Linked DNA regions of Azospirillum brasilense. The protein of the gene in region 1 interacts with the protein of each later gene in a pairwise test. Links are inferred from orthologs where the notes say so. Each region holds a gene or a part of one and is shown on either strand. Other genes may lie near its edges.

Region 1 (9,531 bases):
CCGCGCCGGCCTTCGTGGCGCGCGGACGCGGCACGATTGTCAACATCGCCTCCATCGTCGCGATCGGGCCGGAAATCCTTAACGGCGTCTATGGCGGGGCCAAGGCCTTCGTCCTGGCGCTGACCCAATCGCTGCACCACGAGCTGGCCGCCAAGGGACTGCGGATCCAGGCGGTGCTTCCCGGCGCCACGGCCACCGATTTCTGGGGGACCGCCGGCACGCCGGTGGAGCATCTGCCGGGCGAGATCGTCATGCCCGCCGACGCCATGGTCGATGCGGCGCTGGCCGGGCTCGACGCGGGCGAACTGGTGACCATCCCGGCCCTTCCGGATGCCGCCCAGTGGCACGCCTACGAGGCCGCCCGTCAGGCGATGCTGCCCAACCTGTCCCGCAGCGAACCCGCCGCGCGCTACCGCGTCGCGCCGTTCTCCGCCTGACCCCCTGCCGCCGTCCGAGGGCGGTCGGCTCGCTGCTGCCGCCCGCCTTCCTGACGTTCGGCACCTTCACCGGCCTGTCGGAGCCGATCGCCCTCGCGCTCAATCGTCACGCCGTCCGGTGATCATCCTCCCAAGGGAAGGTCAGAGACCACGGCGCGCCAGCGCCCCCTGCGGACGGTCGACGCCACGGGGTGCCGCACGGAGGCGGCGCCAGGCCAACAGCGCGAACAGGGCGCCGGTCGCCAGGGCGGACAGGTCGATGCCGGCCACACCCCACAGCCCGCGCGCAAGCGTCACCCCGAGATGGGCCTCGCTGGTCAGGGCATTCATCAGCGGCAGAGCGGTCCACAGCAGAGCCGCCGTCGCCAGCTGCTCGCCCCAGGCCCGCTGGGCACCGCGCAGCGCCGGGTGCAGGGCCGCCAGAAACCACGCGGCGAAGAAAGCGACGGCCTCCAAGGTCTCCCGACCGGCCAGACCAGCGGGCAGCAGCCGGTTGGCCCAGAAATAGGCGGCGATGGCGATGGGCAGCCCGACCATCACCGCCAGATTGGCGCCGTCGGCCAGCCGCAGGCCGAAGGACGGGGTGGCCTCCCGCTTGCGCCGCTTGATGATCCAGTAGACCTGCCCGGTGCCGATCATCGCGGTGCCGGCCAGCCCGCACAGGATCATCGCCAGCCGCAGCGGCGTGTCGGCGAAGCGCATCATGTGCAGGCCGTAGGCGCCGGCCCGCGTCGCGGCGGCCCCGCCCGTCCCCTCCCAGACCGTGCGCACCGCGCCGGTCGTGCCGTCGAACAGGATGGCTTCCGCCGTGATCACCACCCGGTCGGAGTCGGTGCGCTTGAGAAGGATGGTGGCGGCGTCGTCGCCCGGGTTGTCGATGACGATCCATCCCGGCCGCCCACCGTCCCACTGCCGCTCCGCCTCCGCCAGCAGCGGCGCGATGGCGGTCAGGGGGGCGGCCCGTCCCGCGGGGGCCGGCGGCACCGGTTCGGCGTAAACGGCGGTGTTGAATGCGGCCGGCCGGTCACCGAAGGCCGCCTGCAGGCCCCAGGGCATGTAGAGTATCATCAACGGCACCAGCCCGGTCACGGTGATCAGCGCGTGGTAGGGAAGCACGATGATGCCCAGGGCGTTGTGCACGTCCATCCACAGCCGCGTGCGCGAGCGGTTGGGGCGGAAGGCGAAGAAATCCCAGAAGACCCGCCGGTGGATCACGAAGCCGGTGATCAGCGCCACCAGCAGGGCCACCCCGGCGGCGCCGATCAGATAGCGCCCGACCAGGCCGGGAACGCGCAGGTCGAAGTGGAAGTAATAGAGGAAATCGCCGCCGAAGGTCGCCCGCGCCTGCAAGGGGCGCCCGTCCGCCGGCTCCAGCGCCAGCTTGCGGAAGGCAGGCTGTATCCCCGGCGGGTTGTAGACATAGACCTGGGTCGCGGTCCGCCGCTCGTCCGGCAGCGTGATCAGCCAGCGGCGGGCCTGCGGAGCCTCGCGCGACAGGGTGGTGATCGCCGCCGCCGCCGCGTCGGGGCTGTTGGTCGCTTCGACCCGCTCGGGCTGCATCCAGCGGGTGATCTCGAAGCGGGCATAAGCGGTGGTTCCGGTCAGGAAGACGCAGAACAGCAGCCAGCCGACCACCAGCCCGCCCCAATTGTGCAGCCACGTCATCGACAGGCGAAAACTGCCGTTCATACCCCGGTTCCCGTCATGCTTTTCAACAGTGAGACCGCCGCCCAGAGTGCCGCCGTCAGGCCGGCGGTCCAGGCAAGGGCGCGCAGGGCGCTGGCCGCGGCGAACACCATCACCACGGTCAGGACGCAGGGCAGCAGCGCCGCCATGGTGGCGGTCAGCACCGCCTCCGCCCGGTCCTGCACGGCCGGCAGCGCCAGGGACAGCGCCGCCGCCGTTCCCGCCGCCAGGGCGTAGCCGCCGCCGACGGCGGTCACGACCCGCAGCGCGATCTCGGTCTTTCGCGTCACCAGGAATACTTCAGCGAGCCGATCACGGTGCGGCGCAGGCCGTAGTAGCAGTTGGTCGCCCGCGAGCAGGCCGCGACATACTCCTTGTCGAAGAGGTTGCTGGCGTTGATCGCCGCCTGAATGCCCTGAAGCTGCGGGTTCAGATAGGACAGGTCGTAGCGCAGGGCGGCGTCGACCAGCGTGTGGGCCGGCACCTTGAAGCTGTTGGCCGGATCGCCGTAGGTGAAGCCGACGTAGCGCAGGCCGAGCCCGCCGCCCAGGCCGGCCAGCGGGCCGTCCTGCACCGTGTAGTCGCCCCAGGCCGAGGCCGAATGGGTCGGCACGGCGACCGGCCGCTTGCCGCGGTCGGCGCCGTTGCTCTTCGTCACCTCGGCGTCGAGGAAGGTGTAGCTGGCCACCGCGTTCAGTCCGGCGGCGAGGCTGACACGCGCCTCCGCCTCGAAGCCGCGGGAACGGACCTCGCCGGTCTGGATGTTGTAGTTGGTGTGCAGCGGGTCGGCGGTGGTGACGTTCTGCTGGGTGATGGTGAAGGCCGACAGGGTGAACAGGCTGCCGGAGCCCGGCGGCTCGTATTTCAGACCGGCCTCGTACTGCTGGCCGGTGGTCGGCTCGAACGGGTTGCCGAAGAAATCGCTGCCGGAGGTCGGCTCGAAGGATTCCGAATAGCTGGCGTAGGGCGCCAAGCCATTGTCGAACAGATAGAGTGCGCCGACGCGGCCGGTGAAGGCGTCGTCCTGCTGCGACGTCCGCCCCTGGTTCAGCCGGTTGCGCTGCTGCGTCTCGGCCCAGTCCTTGCGCCCGCCCAGCAGGACGGCGAGCCCGCCCCACTTGATCTGGTCCTGGGCGTAGATGCCGGTCTGGGTGATGCGGGTGGCGGTGCTCTGGTAGATCGGCGGGGTGGCGATCGGCAGCCCGTAGACCGGGTTGAACAGGTCGAGGTTCGGCGCCGCCGCCTGCCCACGCAGCGTGTCGCTCCTCAGCCGCTGGTGGTCGACGCCGGCCAGCATGGTGTGGCGCAGCGGGCCGGTGTCGACGGTCACCTGGAGCTGGTTGTCGATGGTCAGGTCGTGGGCGCGCTCGCGGGCCGAGAAGGTGGTGCGCCGCGTGGTGCGCAGGTCGGGCAGCAGGCCGGACGCGTAGACCTGCTTGAGGTCGAGGTCGTTGTGCAGGTAGCGGGCGTTTTGCCGCACCGTCCAGCGCTCGTCGAACCGGTGTTCGAAGCGATAGCCGACGCTCATGGTCTTGCGGTCCCAGGTGTTGAAGTTGGGATCGCCCGTGAAGAGCTTGGTCGGCAGCGTGCCGTTGGGGTTGGGCAGCACGGTGCCCTGGGCCGGCAGGTAGTTCAGCGGCGAATCGTCGTAATTGTCGCGCTGGTAGAGGCCGATCAGGGTCAGGCTGGTGTCGTCGGTCGGCCGGATGGTCACGGTCGGGGCGGCGGCCAGCCGGCGGCGCTCCGCGATGTCGGTCTGGGTGTCGGTGTCCAGCGCGACGCCGGCGAACCGGTAGGAGAGCCGACCGTCGCCGGTCACGTCGCCGCCGACGTCCAGCGCGGCCTGCTTGCGGCCCTGGTTGCCGGCCTGCAGCAGGATTTCATGCCGAGCGTCGGGGGAGGGCTGCTTGGTCACCATGTTGACCAGACCGCCGGGGCTGGTCTGGCCGAACAGCACCGAGGCCGGGCCCTTCAGCACCTCGACCCGCTCGAACAGGTACGGGTCGATGCCGGAGGTCAGGAAGCCGCTGCCCTTCAGCCGCAGCCCGTCGAGATATTCGTTGAAGGACACGCCGGTGGTGCCGTTGCCGCCGAAGCCGCGCACCGAGATGCCGTCGCCGCCGAAGGAGGAGGAGCCGCCGTTGCGGGCGGTTGTGACGCCGGAGGTGTAGTTCAGGACGTCGGCCAGACTCCGCACCGCCTGGGCGTCCATCTGGTCGCGGGTGACGACGGAGATCGACTGCGGCGTTTCCAGGATCGGCGTGTCGGTCTTGGTGGCGGTGGCGCTCTGGCGGGCGGCGTAGCCCATGACCGGGCCGGTCGCCCGCTCGCGCGTGCCTTCGACGGTCACCGGGTCCAGCACCGTCTCGCCGGTCTGCGGCCGCGACAGCACGGCGCGGCCGGGGCCGGTCATCTGGTACGACACGCCGGTGCCGGACAGCAGGCGGCGCAGCGCCTCGTCGGCGCTCATGGTTCCCGACACGCCGGGCGAGGACAGGCCGCGCGCCACCTCGGCCGGGAAGCCGACCTCCCATCCGCTGACCGTGCTGAAGGCGTTGAGGGCCGTGACCAGCCCCTGCGGGGCGATGTCGAACCGCTGCCCCGCCGTTTGTCCTCCCATCTGACCGGAGGCCTGGGCCACCTGCCCGCCAGCCACCTGCCCGCCGCTCTTCGCCGGCGCCGCCAGGGCGATGCTTCCCGACGCGCCCCCCGCCATGCCCAATCCGGTCACCGCCGACGACAGCAGCACCGCCCGCAGCAGGGCCGTCCCCCGACGCCCCCGTGCACCCTTATCCGTGATCCCCGCACCCATCGTAACGCTTTCCCCATGATCGCGACGTCTCAACCGGCCGGACCGGCGCCGCTAATTGCAATTGCGACGCATTCCTAAAAGCCGTGTCGACCTGACGTTCGGGGATCGCGAAAAGCAGAAATTTTTTTCGGGGCTTGGCGCGGGTGGAGGGGAAAACCGGCGGATCAGGGGCGCGGGCGCAGGATCAGCAGGGCGTCGGACAGCCGCAGGGTCTCGGCCCGCACCAGCCCGGCCAGGGCCGTCGCCGTCCGCACCGGATCGTCCAGCCGGTAATTCCCGGTGATCCGCCGGTCGGCAAGGGAATCGGGAACCACGATCAGGCCCGGATAATAGCGGTCCAGCTCCTCCAGAACCTCGCGCAGGGGGCGGTCCTCGAAGACCAGCCGGCCATCGACCCAGCCGAGCGCCGCCGACAGGTCGGCGGGATGCCCGGCGCCGACTCCCGACGCGGTGACCACCACCTCCTCGCCCGCGCGCAGGCGGACGGCGGGACCGTCGGGACGCGCCACGTCCACGGTGCCGTGGCGCACCGTCACCGTCACCCGGTTGTCCAGATAACGGACGGCGAAGGCGGTGCCGACCACGGTCACGACGGCGGAACCGGCGGAGACCCGGAAGGGACGGGCGGGGTCGGGCGTTACCTCGAAGAAGGCGGCCCCGCGCAGCAACCGGGTCCGCCGCTCGCTGCCCACGATGTCGGTGGCCAGCGCCGTGCCGGTGTCCATCAGCACCTGCGATCCGTCGGCCAGCATCACACGCTCCTGAACGCCGGTTACGGTGCGATGATCGGCCTGCAGACGCAACGGCAGGTCGGCGGCCCAGCCCAGCCCGACCGCCACCGTCACCGCCGCCGCCCACGCCATTGTGCGCCGTCGCACCGGATGGCGGAGCTGGGCGCGCGATCGGGTTCGGTCGCGGGCAGACGCTCCGGCGGTGGGCCAGCGAATCGTTTCCGGCGGTTTGGGCGCCGGTGCGTGGGGTTCCGGCACAACGTCCGGAGCCGCGGTTGCCACCAGCGCGTCGGTCAGGAGCGGCGAGGCCCACATGGCCTGCGCCAGGTCCCAGGCGCGGGCATTGCGGGGGTGGGCGGCGCACCAGGCGGCGCAGGCTTGGCGGCACTCCTCGTCCGCGTCCTCCGCCTGCAGACGGATGAACCAGTCGAGCGCCTGCTCCAGCGGCAGGGAGGGGTCGGTGTCGTCAGGCATGGGACCCGCGTGTGGTGCCGTCACGGTCTTTCACCTTGTAAGACGTTCGAGCCGGCGGAAACCCGCAACCCTTCACGATCGGGCCGGCCTTCACGATCAAGCCGGGCGAAAACCTCCAGGCAGGCGAGCAGGGCGGTCTTCAGGTCCTTTTGCACCGTGCTGACCGAGACGTCGAGCCGTTCGGCGATCTGCGCGTGGGACAAGCCCTCCATCCGGTTCAGCAGAAGGATGCGGCGCTGCCGCTCGCTCAAAGCCGCCAGCGCGGTCTCCATGCGGGCCAGCCGCTGGCGGTCGCCGGCCTCGGTTTCCGGGGAGGGCAGGGGGGCGGCGACCGCCTCCAGGCCCTCGGGGGTGATGTCCTGAGTCACGACGACGGCGTTCCGGCGCTCCCGCCGCAAATGGTCGAGGGCCAGATTGCGCGCCGTCTGGAACAGGAAAGGCGCCGGATAATCCACCGGCCGGTCGCGTTCCGCCGCCCGCACCTTGAGATAGGCCTCCTGTGCCAGATCCTCGGCAGTGGCGGCGCTGCCGACCATGCGGGCCAACAGCCGGACAAGAGCCCCACGGTGTCCGATGAAAACGGCGTCGAGCGTCGGCTTGGCGGTGTCAACCATGCGCCACCAAGCCAGGAACCGGTGCCTTCGTGCGATGCTGATCGGGCATGGCCAGCCCCGTTCCTCCACAGACAACCGGCTTGGCCACGCCATGGCCGGTGCATGACGGCGCATTATAATTAGAATGCGTATCATTCGCAATGATCGGCGGCCCTGCTATCGTCTATGAGCGACCCTCCATGGCCTTCAACGTGCGGTCGCGGGTGGCGATCAGGTGGTCGCGCATCGCCGCCGCCGCCGCCTCGGCGTCCTTGGCGCGCAGCGCCTTGCAGATGGCGATGTGCTCCTCCAGCGAAGGATCGAAGGCGTTCGGCACCTTCTCGATCACCGCGTTCCGGCACCAGGCTACCGAGTCCCTCAGCGTCGCCATGATGCGGGCCAGCCGCTGGTTGGGGCAGTGGGCCAGCACGAAGTCGTGGATGACCTCGTCCACCTCCTGCAGGCGGGCCTGCCGCTCCTCCTCCGGAGCGGGCCGGCCAGCGGCGATGTAGGCTTCGGTCATCGCCTCCACCTCCGCCTCCGGAGCATGGGGGGTGGCCAGCTCCGTCACCAGCGGCTCCAGGGCGATGCGGAGCTGGAACACCTCCATCAGGGCGTTGCGATCGATCTCCGCCACGAAGATGCCGCGCCGCGGGTAGATGTGGACCAGCCCGTCCGCCTCCAGCCGTTTGGCGGCGTCGCGCAGCGGCGTGATGCTGATGTTCCACAGCGCCTTGTACTGGTCCAGCATCAGCCGCGATCCCGGCGCCAGCCGGCCGGAGATGATCTCGCTCCTCAGCCGCTCGGTGACCTGCTCGCCGATGGAGGCCGTGTCGAGGGGACCGCTGCCGTCGAGCATGGAAGACCGTTCCTCAGTGAATCGCCGCAGACGGAGGCGCCGCGTCAGGTCCGACATTTTAACACCGCGCCTCCCCCGCCTTCAAACCCGCCTTCACGTCCCTGGGGCATCGGGGGCCGTCACCGCGCCGTGAACCAGGCGAGCGGCGCCATCACCAGCTCCGGGAACAGCACCAGCAGGAACAGCACGGCGGTCTGCGCCAGCAGGAAGGGGCCGACGCCCTTCATCAGGTTCGACATCGACATGCGTCCGACGCCGCAGACCACGTTCAGCACCGTGCCGACCGGCGGGGTGATCAGGCCGATGGCGTTGTTCATGATGAAGAGGACGCCGAAGTAGACCGGGTCGATGCCCGCCTGTTTGATGATCGGCATCAGCACGGGAACCATCAGCAGGATGGTCGGCGCGAAGTCCAGCGCGGTGCCGACGATCAGCACGATGACCATCAGCGCGACCATCAGCAGAAGCCGGTTGTCCATCACCGGGGCCAGCAGATCGGCGAGCTGGGCCGGGATGTTGGACGCGGTGATCAGCCAGGCGGAGATGCCCGCCGCCGCCACCAGGAACATCACCACAGCCGTCGTCTTTGCCGCGGACAGCATCAGACCGTACAGGTCGGCGATCTTCAGTTCGCGGTAGATGACCAGCCCGACGAACATGGCGTAGACCGCGGCGACCACCGCCGCCTCGGTCGGCGTGAAGACACCGGTCTTCAGCCCGCCGATGATGACCACCGGAAGCAGCATCGCCCAGAAGGCGTCGGCGGTCAGCCGCAGCCGCTCGCGCAGCGGAACCTTGGGCGGCGTGGTCAGGATCTCGCGGCGGGCCAGCCACCACCAGGTGACCAGAAGCGCCACGCCCATCATGATTCCCGGCACGATGCCGGCCAGGAACAGCTTGGTGATCGAGACCTGCCCGGCGACGCCGTACAGGATCATGCCGATCGACGGCGGAATGACCGGCGCGATGATGCCGCCCGCCGCGATCAGCCCGCCGGAGCGGTGGATGTCGTAGCCCGCCTGCCGCATCATCGGCAGCAGGATGGAGGCGAGAGCCGCCGTGTCCGCCACCGCCGAGCCGGACAGCGAGGCCATCAGGATCGCCGCGAACACCGCGACGAACCCCAGCCCGCCGCGCAGGTGGCCGACCCAGGCCATCGCCATGGCGATGATGCGCCGGGACATGCCGCCGGCGTTCATGAACTCGCCGGCCAGCATGAAGAAGGGCACGGCAAGCAGCGGGAAGCTGTTGGCGCCGTCCCACATGCTCTGCACGACAATCTGGGGGTCGAGCATCCCCATGAAGGCCATCAAAGCGAGGCCGGAGACGATCAGCGCGAAGGCGACGGGCAGCCCCAGCGCCATCGCGCCCAGAAGGCTGCCGACGAAGATGAAGATGGTCACGGCGCCGTTTCCTTCAGCGTCTTCGGGCTCGCGAGCGGGCCGGGCAGGGTGCCGGGCAATGTGCCGGGTCCCTTGAGCCGGTTCGGGTCCACCTCGCCCATGCCCTCCTCCTCGACCTGGATCAGCTCGTCGTCGCCGACCTTGCCGAGCGCCAGCCGGACGAGGTTCACGATGCACATCAGCCCGATCACCCCGCCGGTCAGGTAGGTGACGCCGAACACCCAGATCATCGACAGGCCGGTCACCGGGGCGTGGTTCGTCGCGTTCAGATCGTGCTGGAGCAGCGTGCCCTGGACGATGACCGCGCAGCAGACCAGCATGATAACCTGATTGATCGCCCAGCAGACCTTCTTGCCGGCGCGCGGCAGCAGGCGGACCAGGGCATCCACGCCGAAATGCGCTCCTTCACGGAAGCCGATCACGGCGCCGATGAAGGTCATCCACACGAACAGGAAGCGTGGAAGCTCCTCCGACACGTCGATGCCGCTGTTGAAGACGGCGCGCAGCACGACGTTGCCGAACACCATGACCAGCAT
Region 2 (9,430 bases), on another replicon or contig:
GCACGTCGAGGTGGATTCCGAGGTTCTCGAGAAACTGAAATACGCCAAGGAGACGTTGAGCGTCCGCCTGTCCGTGCGCATGGACGACGGTTCGCGGCGCTCCTTCCCGGCGTGGCGGTGCCGCTACGACGACACGCGCGGCCCGACCAAGGGCGGCATCCGCTTCCACCCGAGTTCCAACGTGGAGGAAGTGACCACGCTGGCCTTCTGGATGACCTTCAAGTGCGCGGTGATGAACCTGCCCTACGGCGGGGGCAAGGGCGCGGTGAAGGTCGATCCGCACAGCCTGTCCAAGTCGGAGCTGGAGCGCCTGTCGCGGGCCTATGTCCAGGCCTTCGCCGGCATGATCGGACCCGACCGCGACATCCCGGCGCCGGACGTCTACACCAACTCCATGATCATGGGGTGGATGGCCGACGAGTACAGCTCCATCGTCCGCCAGCCGAGCCCGGCGGTCATCACCGGCAAGCCGCTGCCGCTCGGCGGTTCGCTCGGGCGCGACGACGCGACCGCGCGCGGCGGCTATTACCTGATCAAGCATCTGGAAGAGGATCTGCGCCTGTCCGGATCGGCCCGCCGGGTGGTGATCCAGGGCTACGGCAACGCCGGCTTCCACATCGCCCGTCTGCTGCACGCGGACGGCTACCGCATCGTCGGCCTGTCCGACTCCCGTGGCGCCATCGTCTGCGAGGAGGGGCTGGACCCGCAGGCCGTGCAGACGGCCAAGGAGCGCGGCGGTTCGGTGACCGCCTATACCGAGAACGGCGCCCGCGCGGTGACCGGCGACGAACTGCTGGGCACCGCGTGCGAGATCCTGGTCCCCGCGGCGCTGGAGGATCAGATCCACAGGGGCAACGCCGGGCTCATCAAGGCGCGGGTCGTCCTGGAACTCGCCAACGGCCCGGTCACGCCGGACGCCGACCGCATCCTGAACGAGTCCGGTGTCATCGTCCTCCCCGACATTCTGGCGAACGCCGGCGGCGTGACGGTGTCCTACTTCGAGTGGGTGCAGAACCGCCAGGGCTACTATTGGGGCCTCGACGAGATTCACGAGCGCCTTCGCGTGATCATGGAGACCGAGGGTCGCCGGGTTTGGAACATGGGCACGACCAAGGACATTCCGATGCGCACGGCGGCCTACGCCCACGCGCTGGAACGGCTGTCGAAGGCCATCGCCGCGCATGGAACGCAGCCGTTCTTCGTCGGCTGATCCGTGCGTCGCGGGGACGGGAGCCCGCCGGGCTCCCACCCATCGCATAGGCGAACACGCCGGGTGGACGTATAGTCCGTGCCTCGTCCACCCGTTCCGTTCCGCCCGTGCAGCCTGAAAGACCGCTTTGAGATGCCATTTCCGCCCGCCAGCCGTGCGACGGGAGCGCCAGCCATCCTGACCGGCCGGGACATGGTCGTGCTGTCGCTCGCCTTCCTGGCGGCCTATCTGCCCATCGACTGGCTGACCTTCATCCACCCCCGCCCGAGCCTCAACATCACGCCGTGGAACCCGCCGGCGGGGCTCTACATGGCCCTTCTGCTGTGGACCGGCGCGCGCGGCCTGCCGATGGTCTACGCCACGCTGATCCTGGCCGATCTGGTGGTGCGGGGGCATCCGGCCTCGGTCTCCTCGCTGCTGCTCTCGAACCTCGCCATCGTTGCCGGGTACGGGGCGGCCGCCCATGTGCTGCGCCACCGGGTGGCGATCGGTCTGGCGTTGAACCGGGTGCGCGATGTCGGCTGGCTGGTCGGCGTCACCTTCCTGAGCGCCGCCGTTGTTGCCCCCGTCTTCGTCGGCGTGTTCGTCCTGGACGGGGCCTTGCCCGCGGCCGACCTGCCGACGCTGGCGTTCCAATACTGGTTGGGCGACGCCATCGGCATCGCCGTGGTCACGCCCTTCGTCCTCCTCCTGCACCGACCGGACCAGACGCCCGCCTGGAGCGTGCCGAAGACGCCCACCGCCGCCCAGACGGCCGCCATCGCCGCAGCTCTCCTGCTGGTCTTCCTGCCCATCGGCGACGGTCAGTTCAACCTGTTCTACGTCTTGTTCCTGCCCCTCGTCTGGGTGGCGGTGTCGCACGGCCTGCCGGGCGCGGTGCTGGCGGCCCTGGCCATCCAAAGCGGCCTGATCGCCGGGCTGCAGGCGATCGGTCTTCCCCTGGGGGCGGTGATCTATCATCAGACGCTGATGCTGGCCCTGGCCATCACGGCCCTGTTCCTCGGCGCTCTGGTCAGCGAGCGGCGCGAGGTCGAGGTCCGGCTGCGCGAACACCAGACCGAGTTGGCCCATCTCTCCCGCCTCACGGTGACCGGGGAGATGGCTTCCGCCCTGGCCCACGAACTGAATCAGCCGCTGCTGGCCGCCATCAGCTACGCGCGCGCCGCCCAGCGCCTGCTGGAAGGCGACGACACGCCGCCGCGCGCCCACGAACTCATCGACAAGGCGGTGATCCAGGCGGAACGCGCGGGCGAGGTCATTCGCGGGCTGCGCACCTTCCTGAGCAAGGGGTCGCTTCAACTGGCGCCGGAATCGGCCAGCGAGATCCTGCGAGAGACGCTGACGCTGGTGCGGGGGGACGCGGCCTACAACCGGGTCCAGCTTCGGGTGGACATGGTGGAGCCGCTTCCCCTCGTGCTGTGCGACCGCATCCAGATCGAGCAGGTTCTTCTCAACCTCGTGCACAACAGCATCGAGGCCATCGCCGCGGCCGACAGCCCGGTGCGCGAGGTCATCCTGCGTGTCAGGGCCACGCCGCCGGACGGCCTGACCTTCGAGGTCGAGGACAGCGGTCCCGGCGTGTCGGCGGGTATGGTCGACCATCTGTACTCGCCGTTCGCCACCACGAAACCGGCGGGTATGGGGCTCGGCTTGCCCATCTGCCGCTCGATCGTCGAAAGCCACGGAGGCAGGCTGTGGCTCGGCCGCACCGGTCCGACCGGCTCCGTTTTCCAGGTCTTTCTGCCCGCAGCCCGTTCCGACACCCGGCCGTCCCATGACCCAGACCAGTAATCCCCTCACCGGCGAACCGACCGTCTTCATCATCGACGACGACGAGGCGGTCCGCGACGCGCTCTCCGTCCTTGTCGAGGTGGCCGGCCTGTCCGTGCGCACCTTCGTCAACGCGCTGGAATTCCTGCACCGCTACAGCCCGGAGCAGCCGGGCTGCGTGGTGGCCGACCTCCGCATGCCCTTCATGGACGGGCTGGAGCTTCAGGAGGAACTGTCCCGGCGCGGCTGCGGCCTGCCGGTCATCATCATCACCGCCCATGGCGAGGTGAGTTCCGCCGTCACCGCCTTCCGGTCCGGAGCCGTCGATTTTCTGGAAAAGCCGTTCGACGACGGCGTCTTCCTGCGCCGCATCCACGAGGCCTTGCAGCGCGACGCCCACCAGCGCCGGGACCGCTCCGCCGCGGAGTCCGCCTTGGCGAAGCTGGCCCTTCTCAGCCCCCGCGAACGGGATGTCGCGGCGCTGATGGTGGAGGGCTGCGCCAACAAGGCCATCGCGATCCGCCTCGGGATCGGCGTCCGCACGGTGGAAACCCACCGGGCGAACATTCTCAGCAAACTCGACATCCGCACGGTTCCGGAACTCATGCGCCTGTGGATGCACATACCGTGATGCGCATCCAGGTTATGCACGCTTGAGCGGTTGAAGCGTGCACCGGCTCAGCGCAGGAAATACTGCACCGGCACCACCAGTTCCATGCGGTCCTGCGCCACGTCCGGCGGTGGGGCCGGGAGCGGGGAGGCGCGTTCGACCAGAGCGATCGTCTCCTCGTCCAGCGCCTCGAAGCCGGAACCCTTGTGCAGCCGCACCGCCAGCACCCGCCCTTGCCGGTCGAGCGTAATGTGGACCTGCGGAACGCCCTGCTGGCGCCGCATCTGGGCGATGCGGGGGTAGCGCTTGTAGCGCTCCAGATGGCCGAGGACGGCGCCATGCCACGTCGGCAGCGCGTTGCTGTTGCGCATTACTGGCGCCGCCTGGGCCGGCGCGCCCGCGGGCGGGGCGGCGGCGGGGGCGGCGTTGGCCGGGGCTTCCGTCACCGGCTTCGGGGGAGTCTGCGGGCGCGGCTTCGGCGGTTCGGCCTTGGGCTTCGGCTTGGGCTCTTCCTTGGGCTTGGGCTTGGGCTTCGGCGGCGGCTCCGGCAGGGCGACTTCCGCCGGCACGGGCGGGGGCGGCTCCGGGGCGATCTCGGGGATGGGCTCGGGTTCCGGTTCGGGCTCGATCACCGGCTCGGGCGGCAGCTCCGGTTCGGGGAGCATCGATTCCAGCGTCGGCGGCGGCTCCGCGGCCGGTGTTTCCGGCATCGGCGGCAGGTCGAGCATCACCGCGGGCGGCGCAGCCGGCGCCTCTTCCATCGCGACGTGCCAGGACAGAGCGGCGAGTGCCAGAAGGGCGTGGGCGCCCAGCACGACCACTAGACTGCCGCCCCAGCGCGCCAGGGCGGGTGCCGTGCGCTCCTCGCCGTCCGGCAGATCGTTGGGATCGAACGTCGCCACGCTCATTTCGCGGCCGCGCCTTCCAGCCCGACCAGGGCGATCTTCAGATAGCCGGCGGCGCGCAGCGCGTTCATCACCTCGGTCAGCGCGCCGTAATCCACGCTGCGGTCGGCGCGCAGAAAGACGCGGGCGCCCTTGTCGCCGCTCGTCACCCCGTCCAGCGCCGCCGCCAGGGACTCCCGCGCCACCGGCGTGTCGCCCACCGACAGGCTTTTGTCAGCCTGGATGGTCAGGAACAGAGGCTTGTCAGGCCGCGGCTGCGGCTGGGCGGTCGAGGCCGGCAGGTCCACCGGCACGTCCACCGTCGCCAGCGGGGCCGCCACCATGAAGATGATGAGCAGAACGAGCATCACGTCGATGAAGGGCGTGACGTTGATGTCGTGCGACTCGGTGAGATCGTCGCCGTCGTCCAGACGCGCCGCCATGGTCTTACTCCGCCGCCTTGGACACGGTGCGCGGCAGGGCGCGGCGGTCCATGTCGCGGCTCAGCAGCCGCAGCACCGCTGCCGACGAGTCGCCGAGTTGGGCACGATAGCCGCCGATGGAGCGGGCGAAGCCGTTGTAGATCACCACCGCCGGGATGGCCGCAACGAGGCCGATGGCCGTCGCCAGCAGCGCTTCGGCGATGCCCGGCGCCACCACGGCGAGGTTGGTTGTCTGCGACTTGGCGATGCCGATGAAGCTGACCATGATGCCCCACACCGTGCCGAACAGCCCGACGAAGGGGGCCGTGGAACCGATGCTGGCGAGGATGCCGGTGCCGCGCATCATGCGCCGCCCCTCCGCCGCCTCGATCCGCTCCAGGCGGGAGGCCGCGCGCTCCTTCAGACCCTCCTGCGAGGGGGCGTCGGCGGACTGGTGGGCCTCGGCGATCACGGCGCGCAGGAAGGCGGTGGCCGGAGTCTTCTCGAAGCCGATGCTCTCGGCCGCCTGGGTCAGCGAACGCGCCTGCTCCAGCGCCGCCAGAGAGGCCCGCGCCTTGCGCTTGGCCTTCGACAGCTCCACCGACTTGGCGAGGAAGATGGTCCAGGTGGCCACCGAGGCCAACGCCAGCCCGATCATCACCGCCTGCACCACCGGGCTCGCCGCCATGAACATGCCCCAGGGGGACAGGTCGTGCGGCAGCGTCGCCGTCGCGGCGGTCACATGCTCCAGTCCGGCGGCCGCTCCCGCCGCAGCGTCCGGCGCCGCCAGCGGGGCGGCCAGCGCGTCGGCGGCGGGCGCCGTTACAGGCGCCGTCATGGGCGCTGCCGTGGAAGCCGGTGCCGCGGGAGCGCCGCCGTTGGTTGCGGGGGTGCCTTGCGCCCAGCCAACTCCGCTCGACAGGAAGGTGCCGGCGGCGGCCATCGCAGCGATGGAACGGGTGTGAAGCGCTGTGAACATTGGCGGTTCGAACTTCTTTGCGGCTGACTTCCTTCCTGTATAGTGCGAACGACTCTCATTTGCACCCATAAAGTGCTATATTGCTGCTATGCGACAAATGGGCAGCACGCCGGTTGTTCACGGCGTGACATGTGAACCGCAAGGGAAGATTGCGATGCCCAAGGTCCGGACCGTATCGGAACATGGCAGCTTCCGGCTCGTCGAGCGGGACGGCCGCTACGCCGTGATCGAGGCGCGTGACGGCCAGATCTACGGTCTCCACGGGGAGGCGGGGGACCGCCCCAGCGCGCCGGACCATCCGGACGCCGCCGAAGCCGTCGTCGCCCCCGGCGACTGGAACGCCGAGGATGAGGCTCGCCGCCGCTTCGAGGAGCTCACCGCCCGCGGCGAGGAACTGGCCCGCAAAATCTGGTGATCCGCATCGGGTGACCAGTGCGGGTGACCAGTGCGGTTGACCAGTGCGGTTCAGAACGCCTGGATCGCCTTTGAGGAGACCGTCCGCCACCGCGCGTCGGCGTCCTCCAGCATGGTCTGGATGTGGCCGATGTGGACCTGACCGTAGAGGATCAGGATGTTGCGGTCCGGTTCTGCCTTGATCGCCGCCACCACCTTGTCCTCGCGAAGGGTGGTCAGCGCGGGCGACAGGGCCTCGCGCACCATGGAGCCCGACGCCGTGGCGGCCAGCATGATGCGGATGGCGGCCTGGACGCGCCGCTGCACCCAGCCCGGCAGCGTGTCGTACTCGTCCCGGAGCTGCGCCAGATCGATGGTTTCCGGATCGGCCTCGTCCGGATCGTCGGGGGGCAGGGCGGCCAGCAATTGCGACAGGGTGACGTCGACGTTGCGGGCGTCCGGTCCCGGCGGGCCGATCAGGGCGCGGTTGTCCTGAAGCACCAGCCCGTCGCCGAGCAGGCTCGCCATCATCTCGTAGGGATGCTGCTTGCTGTCCGGGTTCCAGTCCGCCCCCAGGCGGCGCAGCACGTCGGCCACCCCGGCGGGGTTGGAGGAACCGTCGGGACGGACCTCCTCGTAGAAGACCAGCCAGCCTTCCTGGCGCCGCTGCGCGATGTGGCGGGCGATCGCGCCGTAGAACTCCGGCTTGGCGACATGGACCATGCCCTGCATCTCCACCTGCCGTCGCCCGTCGCTCATCACGACTCGGGACAGTTCCAGCGGGATGTGGTCGGCGATCACCGGCAGGGCGGCCACCACCCCCACGGTCAGGGTGACGAGGCCGCCGGCGAGGATGCCGACGGCGATCAGGGCGGTTCGGAGCGCGCGCTTCATGCCCCGACGCTGGCACGAAACGGGGGGCGGGGGCAACCGCTCCGCACTCAAGCGCCAAACCTCAGTCCCCAGACTTCAAATACCGACCTCCACCGCGGCGTTGACGATGTAGATCAACTCGTTGCGGTCGTTCTTGTCGGCGAGGAAGATGCCGCTGGGCGCCAGCATGCCGCCGGACACCACGTTGAAGGAGACTTGTCCATAGGGGAAGACGGCCCGGACGGCCTCCAGGTCCAGCCGGTCGGCGTCCGCCGGAACGGCGAGATGGACGCGGACCTGCATCCGGCTGGTGTCGCCATCGACCAGCGCGCGCATGCCGGGCATGGAGTTGCGCTCGATGGCGTTGCGCACCGCGCGCACCGCGGCCTTGGTCACGTCCTGACCGTGCAGATCGGCGCCCATGCCGAGTTCGACGAACATCACCTGCTTCATGGTCGTGGGTCCCTCCTCATTCGATGTTTCGGCGATTGCGCTGAGGATGCGCCAGGATCGGCGCGGCGCGGCAGTCGATCCGGCCGTTTTTTCGAACGGCGGAATGCGGTCAGCCGATCCGGAAGGCAAGATAGCTGTCGGTCCCCACCTGTCCGGGCATGGAGAGCAACCCGCCGGGGGTCTGTCCGTTGAAGGTCAGGCTGAGGTCGGTGCCGCCATTGCCGTCCAGGTCGATTCGCGCGGTGACCCCCTGATAGCCGGTGGCGCCCGCCAGATCCTCCCAAGTCAGTTTGGAGAGGGTGTCCGTCCAGCCCCAGGCGACGACCCATTCCGCCGATTGCAGGTCGGTGATGGTGGACCACGTGACGCCTTCGCCCCGCCCATCGACGTTGAAGGTGTCCGTGCCGGCTCCGCCGGTCAGGAAGTTGGAGCCCGTGCCGCCGTCCAGCACGTCGTTTCCGCCTCCGCCCTGCGCGGCGTCGTTCCCGCCGAGCAGATTCATGAAATCGCCCTGGTCGCTGCCGACCACCGCTTCCGCGGCGGCCGTTCCCAGGAACTGGTTTTTCAGGCCGGCGACCGGGCCGGAATAGGCGGCCATCCGCACCTCGTAGCTCATGGCGCCATCCTGAACGATGGCGCGCTGGTCCGACGCGGCGCGGGGCAGGGCGGCCGCAGCCTCCTGCCGGGTGACCGTGCGGTCGGCAAAGACCAGCCGTTCGATGTCGCGCAGCCGGTCGGTGCCGCCGGCCCCGGTGACCGTCAGCTCCGCTCCGCTCCCCAACGGATCGCTGGTCACGAACGCGTTGGCGGAGGGGAAGTTGTAGAAGGCCGTGTTGGTGCCGGTTCCGCCGTCGAGAAGATCGTCGCCGCCTCCACCGGCCAGCGTGTCGTCCCCCGCGGCACCCATCAGCGTGTCGGCAAAGGCCGAGCCGGTCAAGCGGTCGCCAGCCGATCCCCCGATGACGGTCTCGATGCGGGTTCCGTAGCCGACGAAAAACTGGTTCTGGGCGAGAATCGAGGAGGCCTGCGCCGAGAACCATCCCCAGCCGCCCGTCAGGTCGACAGTGACAGGAACGTCCGCACCCGCAGCGGACAGGGTGTCGTTGCCCCCGCCGTCCCAGAGGTAGCGTCCCGACGCCCCCGGTGTCAGGAGATACAGGTCGTCGCCCGAGCGCACGGCGGGGTTGGGACCGTAGAGGCGCTGGATCGCGGCGACGTCATAGACGCCCAGCCCGCCGGGCCAGACGCCGTAATAGGACATGATCGTGTTGGTCCGGTTGTCCTCGGACGGAGGCAGGAAGGGCGGGGTGCCGCTGCCCGTGCCGTTGTAGTCGCCGGGATGCTTCAGGCCCAAAGCATGGCCGATCTCGTGCACATAGGTGCGGTAGCCGGCCGATTCGGGGTCGAGGTAGATGTAGGAGCCCGCCGGGTTGGGGTAGTAGGCCATGCCGGAGGCGCCGAAGGCGTCGAGCTGGCTCATGTGGAATTGCAGGTTGGCGGTCATCGGCGCCGCCGTTTCCACGAAGGCGAGGTTGGCGACGGCGCTCCACTCCCCCATCGCCTGCAACGCCATGGCCTTCTGGCTGTCGTTGAGGGGACGGAAGCCGGGCACGTAGCGGATGCCGGCATCCACAACCCAGCCGTAGGTCAAGCTGTAGGGCGCCGTCGCGGCAATGTCCGGCGGTACGCCCCAGCGGCGCCCGCTGTCGAACGCTCGGACGAACAGCGGGTCGCCGACGCCGCCCGTCGTCCGGCCGGCCGTTTCCATCGCCGGGCCTGAAACGTCATCGAAGCCCGAAACGTCATTGAGGGTTGATCGATCATCGCCGAGCCCGT

The links.
Region 2: the proteins of H1Q64_RS25070 (region 1) and H1Q64_RS28640 interact in binary tests that used the Escherichia coli proteins (3 or more experiments, as listed by UniProt). The link is inferred for Azospirillum brasilense from one-to-one orthologs.

The regions. Positions count from the first base shown.
Region 1 is NZ_CP059451.1:500,732-510,262, reverse strand. The notes cover bases 2,173-5,246. They hold H1Q64_RS25070 (TonB-dependent siderophore receptor), read right to left. Parts: upstream 4,936-5,246; coding sequence 2,410-4,935; downstream 2,173-2,409. Other genes in these bases: H1Q64_RS25065 (FecR family protein), read right to left, coding at 5,100-5,246; H1Q64_RS25075 (hypothetical protein), read right to left, coding at 2,173-2,413. Outside these bases: H1Q64_RS25085 (SDR family NAD(P)-dependent oxidoreductase), read left to right, coding at 1-437; H1Q64_RS25080 (PepSY-associated TM helix domain-containing protein), read right to left, coding at 579-2,126; more of H1Q64_RS25075, read right to left, coding at 2,123-2,172; more of H1Q64_RS25065, read right to left, coding at 5,247-6,140; H1Q64_RS25060 (RNA polymerase sigma factor), read right to left, coding at 6,161-6,754; H1Q64_RS25055 (GntR family transcriptional regulator), read right to left, coding at 6,918-7,592; H1Q64_RS25050 (TRAP transporter large permease), read right to left, coding at 7,712-8,995; H1Q64_RS25045 (TRAP transporter small permease), read right to left, coding at 8,992-9,531. UniProt on the Escherichia coli protein: Involved in the uptake of iron in complex with ferrichrome, a hydroxamate-type siderophore. Binds and transports ferrichrome-iron across the outer membrane.
Region 2 is NZ_CP059452.1:475,551-484,980, reverse strand. Bases 2,579-5,551 are described here. They hold H1Q64_RS28640 (energy transducer TonB), read right to left. Parts: upstream 4,499-5,551; coding sequence 3,659-4,498; downstream 2,579-3,658. Other genes in these bases: exbB (tonB-system energizer ExbB), read right to left, coding at 4,922-5,551; exbD (TonB system transport protein ExbD), read right to left, coding at 4,495-4,917; H1Q64_RS28645 (response regulator transcription factor), read left to right, coding at 2,985-3,611; H1Q64_RS28650 (ATP-binding protein), read left to right, coding at 2,579-3,001. Also shown: H1Q64_RS28655 (Glu/Leu/Phe/Val family dehydrogenase), read left to right, coding at 1-1,210; more of H1Q64_RS28650, read left to right, coding at 1,343-2,578; more of exbB, read right to left, coding at 5,552-5,875; H1Q64_RS28625 (hypothetical protein), read left to right, coding at 6,030-6,290; H1Q64_RS28620 (hypothetical protein), read right to left, coding at 6,341-7,162; H1Q64_RS28615 (Lin0512 family protein), read right to left, coding at 7,238-7,594; H1Q64_RS34045 (reprolysin-like metallopeptidase), read right to left, coding at 7,704-9,362. UniProt on the Escherichia coli protein: Interacts with outer membrane receptor proteins that carry out high-affinity binding and energy dependent uptake into the periplasmic space of specific substrates such as cobalamin, and various iron compounds (such as iron dicitrate, enterochelin, aerobactin, etc.).